One region of the Cytobacillus mangrovibacter genome, then DNA from elsewhere that is predicted to be linked to it. Evidence: riboswitches for the same ligand, from Rfam matches in the RefSeq annotation. Region 1 holds a riboswitch; the other holds the start of a gene.
The links. Region 1 has a riboswitch for FMN ahead of ribD (bifunctional diaminohydroxyphosphoribosylaminopyrimidine deaminase/5-amino-6-(5-phosphoribosylamino)uracil reductase RibD). Riboswitches for the same ligand answer to the same signal wherever they lie in the genome.
Positions count from the first base shown of each region.

Region 2: linked by a shared signal. The riboswitch ahead of ACFYKT_RS04480 (ECF transporter S component) and the one ahead of ribD (bifunctional diaminohydroxyphosphoribosylaminopyrimidine deaminase/5-amino-6-(5-phosphoribosylamino)uracil reductase RibD) in region 1 are both predicted to bind FMN.

Region 1 covers NZ_JBIACJ010000004.1:226,098-230,526, reverse strand. The annotation lists gene ACFYKT_RS09650 (bifunctional 3,4-dihydroxy-2-butanone-4-phosphate synthase/GTP cyclohydrolase II) at 1-563, opposite strand, end outside; gene ribE (riboflavin synthase) at 857-1,507, opposite strand; gene ribD (bifunctional diaminohydroxyphosphoribosylaminopyrimidine deaminase/5-amino-6-(5-phosphoribosylamino)uracil reductase RibD) at 1,507-2,607, opposite strand; FMN riboswitch at 2,736-2,882, opposite strand; gene ACFYKT_RS09635 (right-handed parallel beta-helix repeat-containing protein) at 3,066-4,349, shown strand; gene ACFYKT_RS09630 (nitrous oxide reductase accessory protein NosL) at 4,340-4,429, shown strand, end outside.
Region 2 covers NZ_JBIACJ010000002.1:223,122-227,550, reverse strand. The annotation lists gene ACFYKT_RS04490 (helix-turn-helix domain-containing protein) at 1-993, opposite strand, end outside; gene ACFYKT_RS04485 (ferredoxin) at 1,298-1,546, shown strand; gene ACFYKT_RS04480 (ECF transporter S component) at 1,864-2,448, opposite strand; FMN riboswitch at 2,611-2,810, opposite strand; gene serA (phosphoglycerate dehydrogenase) at 2,951-4,429, shown strand, end outside.

The DNA.
Region 1 (4,429 bases):
ATCATCTTTAAATCGAATTTGTCCGCAACCTCTTTTAAATCATCTACACGTGCCATCGTTCCATCATCTTTCATGATTTCACAAATGACGCCTGCTAATTTCGAATCAGCAAGTCTTGCCAAATCAATCGCTGCTTCGGTATGGCCAGCCCGGCGAAGAACACCGCCTTCTTTGGCGATAAGTGGGAAAATATGTCCTGGCTTTCTAAAATCACTTGGAAGCGATTCTTCTTCCAGTAATTTTTGAACAGTTAATGCACGCTCAAACGCACTTATTCCTGTTGTTGTATCCACATGATCAATACTAACGGTAAAGGCTGTTTCATGACTGTCTGTATTGACTTCTACCATTGGTTGAAGTTCCAGTCTTTCCGCTATCGACTCAGTAATCGGAACACAAATTAGGCCCCTTCCTTCTTTTGCCATGAAATTAATCATTTCTGGCGTCGCAAATTCGCCCAGGCCAACAAAATCTCCTTCATTCTCACGATCATCATCATCACAAACGATAATGACCTTTCCTGTCTTTAAATCTTCAATTGCTTCTTCTATTTTATGGAACATGAATTTGTTGCCACCTTTCTGCTGGTTCATAAGAATGTAAGTATCGTGTCTTTACTTAAGGCTGTTTTTGCAAACATTGCCTTAAACATGAATTCGTAGAGGTTGATTTCCGCTCCAGGATGCTCGCTTTCCGCGGGGTGGGCGTTGAGCCTCCTCGTCGCTCACAACACTCCTGCGGGGTCTCACCTGTCCCACACTTCCCGCAGGAGTCTCGCACCTGCCGCTCCAATCAACCAACCTTATTTGTCAACGGTTTTCATTTACACAATTTATAAAAGAGCCTTGCTTAATTTCTACATAAATCCGTTATTCTTAAGAAAATCAGTAGAAATACTGCTTTCTTGTTTTTGCTGTTCATTTTTCTGAAGGAAGGAATATAAATATTTGCCGATGATATCGAACTCGATATTCACCTTATCGCCAATCTTTTTGTGACCGAGTACCGTTTCTTTTGCTGTATGAGGAATAATCGACACGGTTACTTGATCCTTGCTGATGCCAAAGATCGTTAATGATGTTCCATCAAGCGTGATTGATCCTTTATATAAGGTTAGATGGCTGAATTCTTTAGAAAAGTGAATGTCAATATAGATGGCATTTTCTTTTGGCTCTCGCTTGAGAATTTGTCCGACCGTATCAACATGCCCAGTTACAAAGTGGCCTCCAAAACGGCCATTTGAGCTCATCGCCCGTTCAAGATTCACGAGTGAGCCTCTCTGCAGACCGGATAAAGCTGTACTTTGAAAGGTTTCAGGCATAACATCTACAAAAAAGGACGTATGATTGTATTCTGTTACCGTTAAGCAGACACCGTTCACGGCAATGCTATCTCCTAGATTTAAGTCTTCTAGCACTTTCTTTCCTTGAATCGCAAGAACGAGTGTATTTCCTTTCGTTTGGATGTTTTGAATCGTTCCGATCTCTTCAATGATTCCAGTAAACATTATTCGGTTTCCTCCTCTATGAGAGGTTTTGCAGTGATTTTAATATCTGGACCTACCTTTTCTACCGCAGTAAAGCGAAGCTGTTTCCCTAACTTCACAAGCTCAGGACCTGCTCCGCCAATAAAAGGAATAGCCTCTCTGCCACCTATGATTTTCGGCGCCATATACGTAATAATTTGCTGGAAAGCTTCTTCTTCAATAAATGAAGCATGGATTTCTGAACCGCCCTCTACTAAAACGGACAGGATGTCGCGTTCTCCTAGCGTATGCAGAACTTCCTTTAGCGAAATTTCAGCGCTATTTTGTGAAATAATCGTTACGCCTTGGCTCTCAAGTTCTCTTTTCTTAGTTGCATTAAACTGACTGCCTGTAAAAATGATTGTCTGAGCAGAGCAATCTTGAATAACATTTGCTGACACTGGAATTTTCAATTCCGTGTCTAATACAATTCGAATGGGATTTATTCCACCTCGGGGTCTTCTGGTGGTTAAAAGAGGATTATCTTGTAGGATTGTGTTAATTCCTACTAATATTCCATCATGCTCATGACGGAGCTGATGTACATCTTGTCGTGATTCAGGGGAGGTTATCCACTTACTATCACCTGATTTAGCTGCTATCTTTCCATCTAATGAAATGCCTGCTTTAATGGTTACAAATGGAGTGTTTGTTTGGATAAAGTGAAAAAACTTTTCGTTCAGCTGCAGCGCTTCTTCCTTACACAAGCCTACTTCGACCTCAATTCCAGCACTTGTAAGCTTGTCAATGCCTTTACCTGCCACAAGCGGATTTGGGTCTAGCGTTGCAACGAAAACCTTTTTAATACCTGCTTCAATAATGAGATCCGCACACGGAGGTGTCTTCCCATGGTGACTGCATGGCTCAAGTGTCACATACATGTCAGCACCCTTGGCAGCGCTTCCAGCCGCTTTAATTGCATGAACTTCTGCATGGGGAGTACCGGCTTTCATGTGCACACCTGTCCCTACTAATCTTCCATCTTTCACTACCACCGCACCAACACTTGGGTTCGGACTTGTCTGTCCCAATGTTGCGCGAGCTAATGAGATGGATACGTTCATATATTCACAATCATTCATTTTGAAAAAAAGGTAGCCCCTTTCATAATAAATTCTCCATTTAAACACAAAATCCCTTACTAATAGTAGTAAGGGAGAAAAAAAGCAACACAAATAAATGTCAAAAAAGAGCTTTTTTGAACAATTAAATCTTCCTTCTCCCATCCAGACTTTTACTGTCGGCTTTGGAATTTCACCAAATCCACCGTTTTCATATATATGAAAACGGGTCACGGACTAAGAGGTACAACCTCATCACCGCCGGTTGGGACTTGCACCCGACCCCGAAGGAAATCCTATTCAATTAAAAAAAGCATAGCAGATTAAATAATATACTACAAGAGTAATAGGGTTTAAATAATGGTTTAAATTTTGCAACTCTTTCAAAAAGAGTTCAAAATAACTTCACTTTTCATTCACTTTCTTCCGCTACATTAGATAAGCAAACCGAATTACTTCTGATGGAAAGGAGATTTTCAATGAAGTACCAAAACGTACTTCTACTTTTAGTACTCACTCTATTAACTTTGCCAATTAGTGCTAAAGCAGATAAACCATCTTTACAAGAAATGATCGATGCTGCTGACGATGGAGATACTTTAATCGTTTCACCTGGTTCTTACACAGAAAATATTACTATAACAAAACCAGTAACCTTAATAGGAGAACATAAAGCTACAATTCAATCCTGTAAGAATGCACCTGTTTTAACGATTAAAGGTGAACATGTCCAATTAAGCAATATAACGATTGAACAATGTAACAAAAATGATGAAGGATCTCCAGCAATCTATGTAACAGGAAGAAATCATGTTCTGACAAATTTAATTATTAATACGGAACAAATAGGCATTCAGTTAAATGAAGCAAATCAAATCCGAATTGAAAAAAGTACGCTCACTGGCAATCGTAAACATAATAGTATCGACCTTTGGGCATCTAGCAATAATGTTATAACGTCATTGCAAATCAATAATGTATTGGACGGCATTTACTTAGAGCAGAGCAACAGTAATGAGATAACGAATAACTTCATCCAAAATGCACGTTATGGTATTCATCTAATGTTTTCAGACTATGTATTGGTAGAAAAAAATCATTCCCAGCATAATTTTGCTGGTGCAATGGTGATGCAGGCAAAGGAAACATTCATAAAAGACAATGAATTTTCCTTTAATAATCAAAATGTCAATTCACAAGGACTACTGCTCTACCAGACTAATAACACCATTGTAACGGATAATATGTTTACTTCTAATAGAATTGGTTCCTTTATAGAAGAAACATCGGGTGCTCAATTTAATAATAATACATTTGAGTCAAATACAATTGGCATTCAAATGAAAAGGGCTTTTAATAACCGATTATCTGAAAATATCTTTAATGGCAATGTCAATGATGCACAAGCAATTGAAAGTGCAGATAATCTTATCGAGCATAATTATTGGGACACATCACTTAAGCTTGATATAAACGGAGACTCAATTAGTGAAATACCACATGCGGCAGATCCTTATTTTCTAACGCTAATCCAATGGGTACCCGAGTATCAGCTATTTTTTCAACATCCTGGCATCACTTTATTGAAACAAGTGTTTAATAGCCCTACAGAAACCTTATTAATGGATTATCACCCTTCTATGAATTCAGGAATTATTAATAGTCATCAAAAGGAAGATAAGCAAATATCCCTTTGGTTCTTGGGTGTTTTCTTTACAATTTTCAACCTATATTTCATTCAAAAATGGAGGAGATTTTCATGAAGAAATTAATGATATTAATATTTTTAACCTTTGTAACAGGAGGCTTACTACTAGGGTGTGGAAAAAAAGGAGTGGAGCCG
Region 2 (4,429 bases), on a different contig from region 1:
TTCGCGAATATGTTTTAGCTGCTTTGATGCTGCTGTTTCTACTGCGATTAAAATTAATTCTTTCTTTTCTTTATTTACAAAGGTGGAAATATCAAAATCAGGCACATTTAAGGCAATTTCAACGATATGATCTTCAATTGTACTTTTTTTCAGATTACGTATATGCGTGATCTCTTCAAGGCTATAGCCTTTTTTCAATAAGTCAAATGTCCTGTTGCTTGATTGAGTAAGGGGGACAATGTCTCTTTTATCAGCAATTAGCAGCCTTAATAGTGGAAAATCGCTTTGTTTTGTTTCAATCATCTCTAACATATAGTGAAGAATTCCGAGGAATTGGATATGATAGGCATCCTCGTCCATATCTAAATTCCAAGCGGCTTGTTTCTCTGTCAATCCAATAATCTGAAAGCCTGTTAATCTCTTCACAAATATTACGGGATCTATATGATGATTTGTTTCCAAGCATCTCACTAGCTCATCATAAATTCTCTTGGCTAATTCATCCCTGCTTAACTGTGATTCATACAAAAAAGTCTTTAACCATTGATGAAGTTCCTTTTTCTTTTGAATAGGCAAATATTTAGACTCTCGATTCCTTAGCTGTGAAATAACTTGTATGGCTAATGAAATCCTTTCCCAAAATAGTTCTGTTACGTTATGGAACCTCCAGCCATTTAATTCTGGGGGTATTGGATGCATGTTGAAGAAATCATTTATTTGTTTTAAACCTGCAGAGGTTACTTGATAACTTTGTTCAGTATGTCTGGAGATATATGCTTGCTCATTCAATGCAGAAATGATCTGCTCTAAGTCGGATCTATTTAATAATGAAAATGTATTGAATAATTTTGTTAGCTGAAAGAAATGAGCATCTTGAATCGTCTGCGCTGATTTTTTTCCATTCAATAAATGGAGGATTGAATAAATGGTCCTCTGCCCATCCATTCTATGTAGACAATATAAAACGATCATTGAAAGGTAAGAATTTGCCATCCTATCACACTCCATTTCAGATTTAATGAAATGAATAAAAGCAGCCAAAATGACTAAAGTTATCTATGAAATTTAGTCACTCATCCTATTTGTCATCCGCTTATGTTTATTTTATCATGAATAAAAAAATTGAGTCTTATTAAATCTCACTTTTACTAGAATTCACAAAACCTTGTGTGATAAGCATTCTCAATACTTTTTCTATTGAAATGTTGACCATTCAGTCTTACAATAGGTATGAGGAATACGTTTTTATCTTCAAAAAATAACAGAATATTTGTTTTAAATTTTGGGAGGTTTTTTCATGGCAAAGTATACAATTGTTGACAAAGAAACTTGCATCGCATGTGGGGCATGCGGAGCAGCTGCACCAGATATTTATGATTACGATGACGAAGGCATTGCATTCGTTACACTAGATGATAACCAAGGAATTGTTGAAATTCCAGATGTATTAATCGATGATATGATGGATGCATTCGAAGGCTGTCCAACAGACTCCATTAAAGTAGCTGACGATTCATTCGATGGCGACCCACTTAAATTCGAATAGTTCATTCTTAATATGAGTACGACCGCTCCCTTTTTAATAGAAAAGGGGGTTTTTTAATTTAAAGCTACGTTAAAGCTGATGGTTAATTTTTGCACCCTGTTGATTAAAGCGGAAGGCGCGAGACTCCTCGGAAATGCATCCGCATTTCCTTGTGCGGTGTCAATTCAAGAAGTCTATTCAATATCCTGCGGGAGTAGTGGGAAAGGTGAGACCCCGCGGGTTTGCTGAGTGCCTGAAGCGGAAATCAACAGACCCGTTTGACAGAGCCAATTAGAAAAAGCAACGGTGCAGGCCGTTGCTTTTTTTCTAATTATCTATTAAACAGCATTTCTATATGAATTTTGCTTATTAATCCACGGACTCATGCGCGCAAATAATAGCATGAACACGATTGTAATTAATAAACCTTTAACAATATTAAATGGTAAGATCGCCGTAACAACGACTGTACGAATTTCAGGAGCAGACATCGCCGGCATATTCAAAAAGAATGTATATGCTGGATAGATCACGAAGTAATTTAGCACACTCATGATAATAGCCATGATTAGTGTACCCACTACTAATCCAAATGTCATGCCTTTTTTTGTTTTCAGTTTGTTATAAACATAGTAGGTCGGCAGTATATACAGAATTCCCGCCACAAAGTTTGCTATATGACCAACTGGTACTCCAGTCGCGCTACCAGTCATAAAGTAATCCAAAATATTTTTAAATAGTTCAACCAAAATACCAGCCACTGGTCCAAAAATTAATACAGCGATCAATGCAGGAATATCACTGAAATCAATCATCAAAAATCCTGGAAATGGCGGTATAGGGAAATTCAACAGCATCAAAATGTATGAAATACTGCTAAGCATCCCAATTCCAACAAAAGCTTTAATCGTAAGTTTCTTCATGTTCCTCTCTCCTTGTTAGGACTATCTCTCCTAAAGAAGAAAGGTTCAGCAGTTCATTTGCCTATGCAAAAGAAAACCCTCAAGTTCATCACTTGAGGGAGATTACAAAGGCTCACTTAATAAACGTTCAATTAACCTGCATTTTTTGAACGTCTGCAGAACCTCCATCTTCTCCCATCCAGACTGTACTGTCGGCTTTGGAATCGCACCAAATCCTGCCCCAAGCTTAGGCTTTTCCAAAAGTCATCAAAGCATTTGCCATGAATTGATTGGATCATTGCCTTCGCTATTATAGGCTCGCGGGCTTAGAGAAAAATCTCATCACCGCCGGTCGGGAATTTCACCCTGCCCCGAAGATAGACCGTATAATTTTATACATCTATTATTATACTCGAAAAAAATTAAAATGGGAAGATTAAGGTGAAACTTCCTCCCTCAATTGACAGATACATATTCGTCCTGTAAAATTATCTGAAAATTATTTTTATTGTGAGGTGTAAATATGTTTACTATTTTGGTTGCTGATTCAATTAGTAAAGAGGGGCTGCAGCCGTTATTAGAAATGACTAACGCTAAGGTCATTCAAAAAAAAGTGACAGATCCCGAGTCTTACTTAGATGAAATTGACGCTTTGCTTGTAAGAAGTGCGACAAAGGTGGATGAGGCATTATTAGATAAGATGCCTCGGTTGAAAATCATTGCCCGTGCTGGTGTCGGCGTTGATAATATCGATGTGGAAGCTGCTACACGTAAAGGCATCGTTGTTATTAATGCTCCAGATGGAAATACAATCTCTACCGCTGAACACACCTTTGCCATGATGGCCTCCATGATGAGAAATATTCCCCAAGCACATCAAACAGTCAAAAATTTAGAGTGGCAGCGTAATGATTTTATTGGAACGGAGCTATTCGGAAAAACACTAGGCATTCTCGGTATGGGTAGAATTGGTACCGAACTTGCCAAACGCGCAAAAGCCTTCGGGATGAATATTCATGTTTTTGATCCGTTCTTAACAAAAGATCGCGCAGGGAAACTTGGGGTTGAATTATGCACACTGGATGAAGTACTAGAGCACGCAGACATTATTACCGTACATACCCCACTTACCGCAGAGACGAAAGGGCTGATTAATGAGCATGCTCTAAGCAAAACAAAAAAAGGCGTGTTTTTTCTTAATTGTGCCCGCGGTGGAATTATTGATGAACAAGCCCTAGCAAAATATATAGGAAATGGACATGTTGCTGGTGCGGCTCTTGATGTCTTTGAAACGGAACCTCCTGGAGAAAATCCACTGCTTAAATTTGATCATGTCATTGCAACTCCACATCTAGGCGCTTCAACAAAGGAAGCACAACTAAATGTTGCTAGCCAAGTATCAAAAGAGGTCCGATTATTTTTGGAAGAAAAGCCTGTCTCAAACTCTATCAATCTACCAGCGATATCCAAAGATATTTACGAGAAAATCCGACCATTCCATCAAATGTCCAAACAAATGGGGTCGATTCTTTCACAGTGTATAAAAGAGGGGATTCAAGAGCTTTCTATTACATATTCTGGAACGGTTACAGAATTGGAAACCTCTTATTTAACAAAAGCAACACTGGCTGGCTTTTTCAAAAATAGAATAGCTGTCAATGTAAATGAAGTGAATGCCCTGCTTACGGCTAAGGAACGAGGAATTACGGTAGGGGAAAAGATTTCTGCCGATCCATTCGGATATGCAAATTGTTTAACTGTAACAGCTAAGGCTGAAGAAAAGTCTTTTGTCATTAGAGGGACTTATATCGACAATTATGGTCCAAGGATTGTTTTCTTAAATGGCTTTAATATTGATTTTCTCCCAGAGGGGAATCTCCTTTATATTCAGCACAGAGATCGTCCTGGTGTGATTGGCCGTGTTGGAAAAATTCTCGGCGACCATTCAATTAATATCGCAACCATGCAGGTTGGCAGAAAAGAAATCGGCGGAGAAGCAATC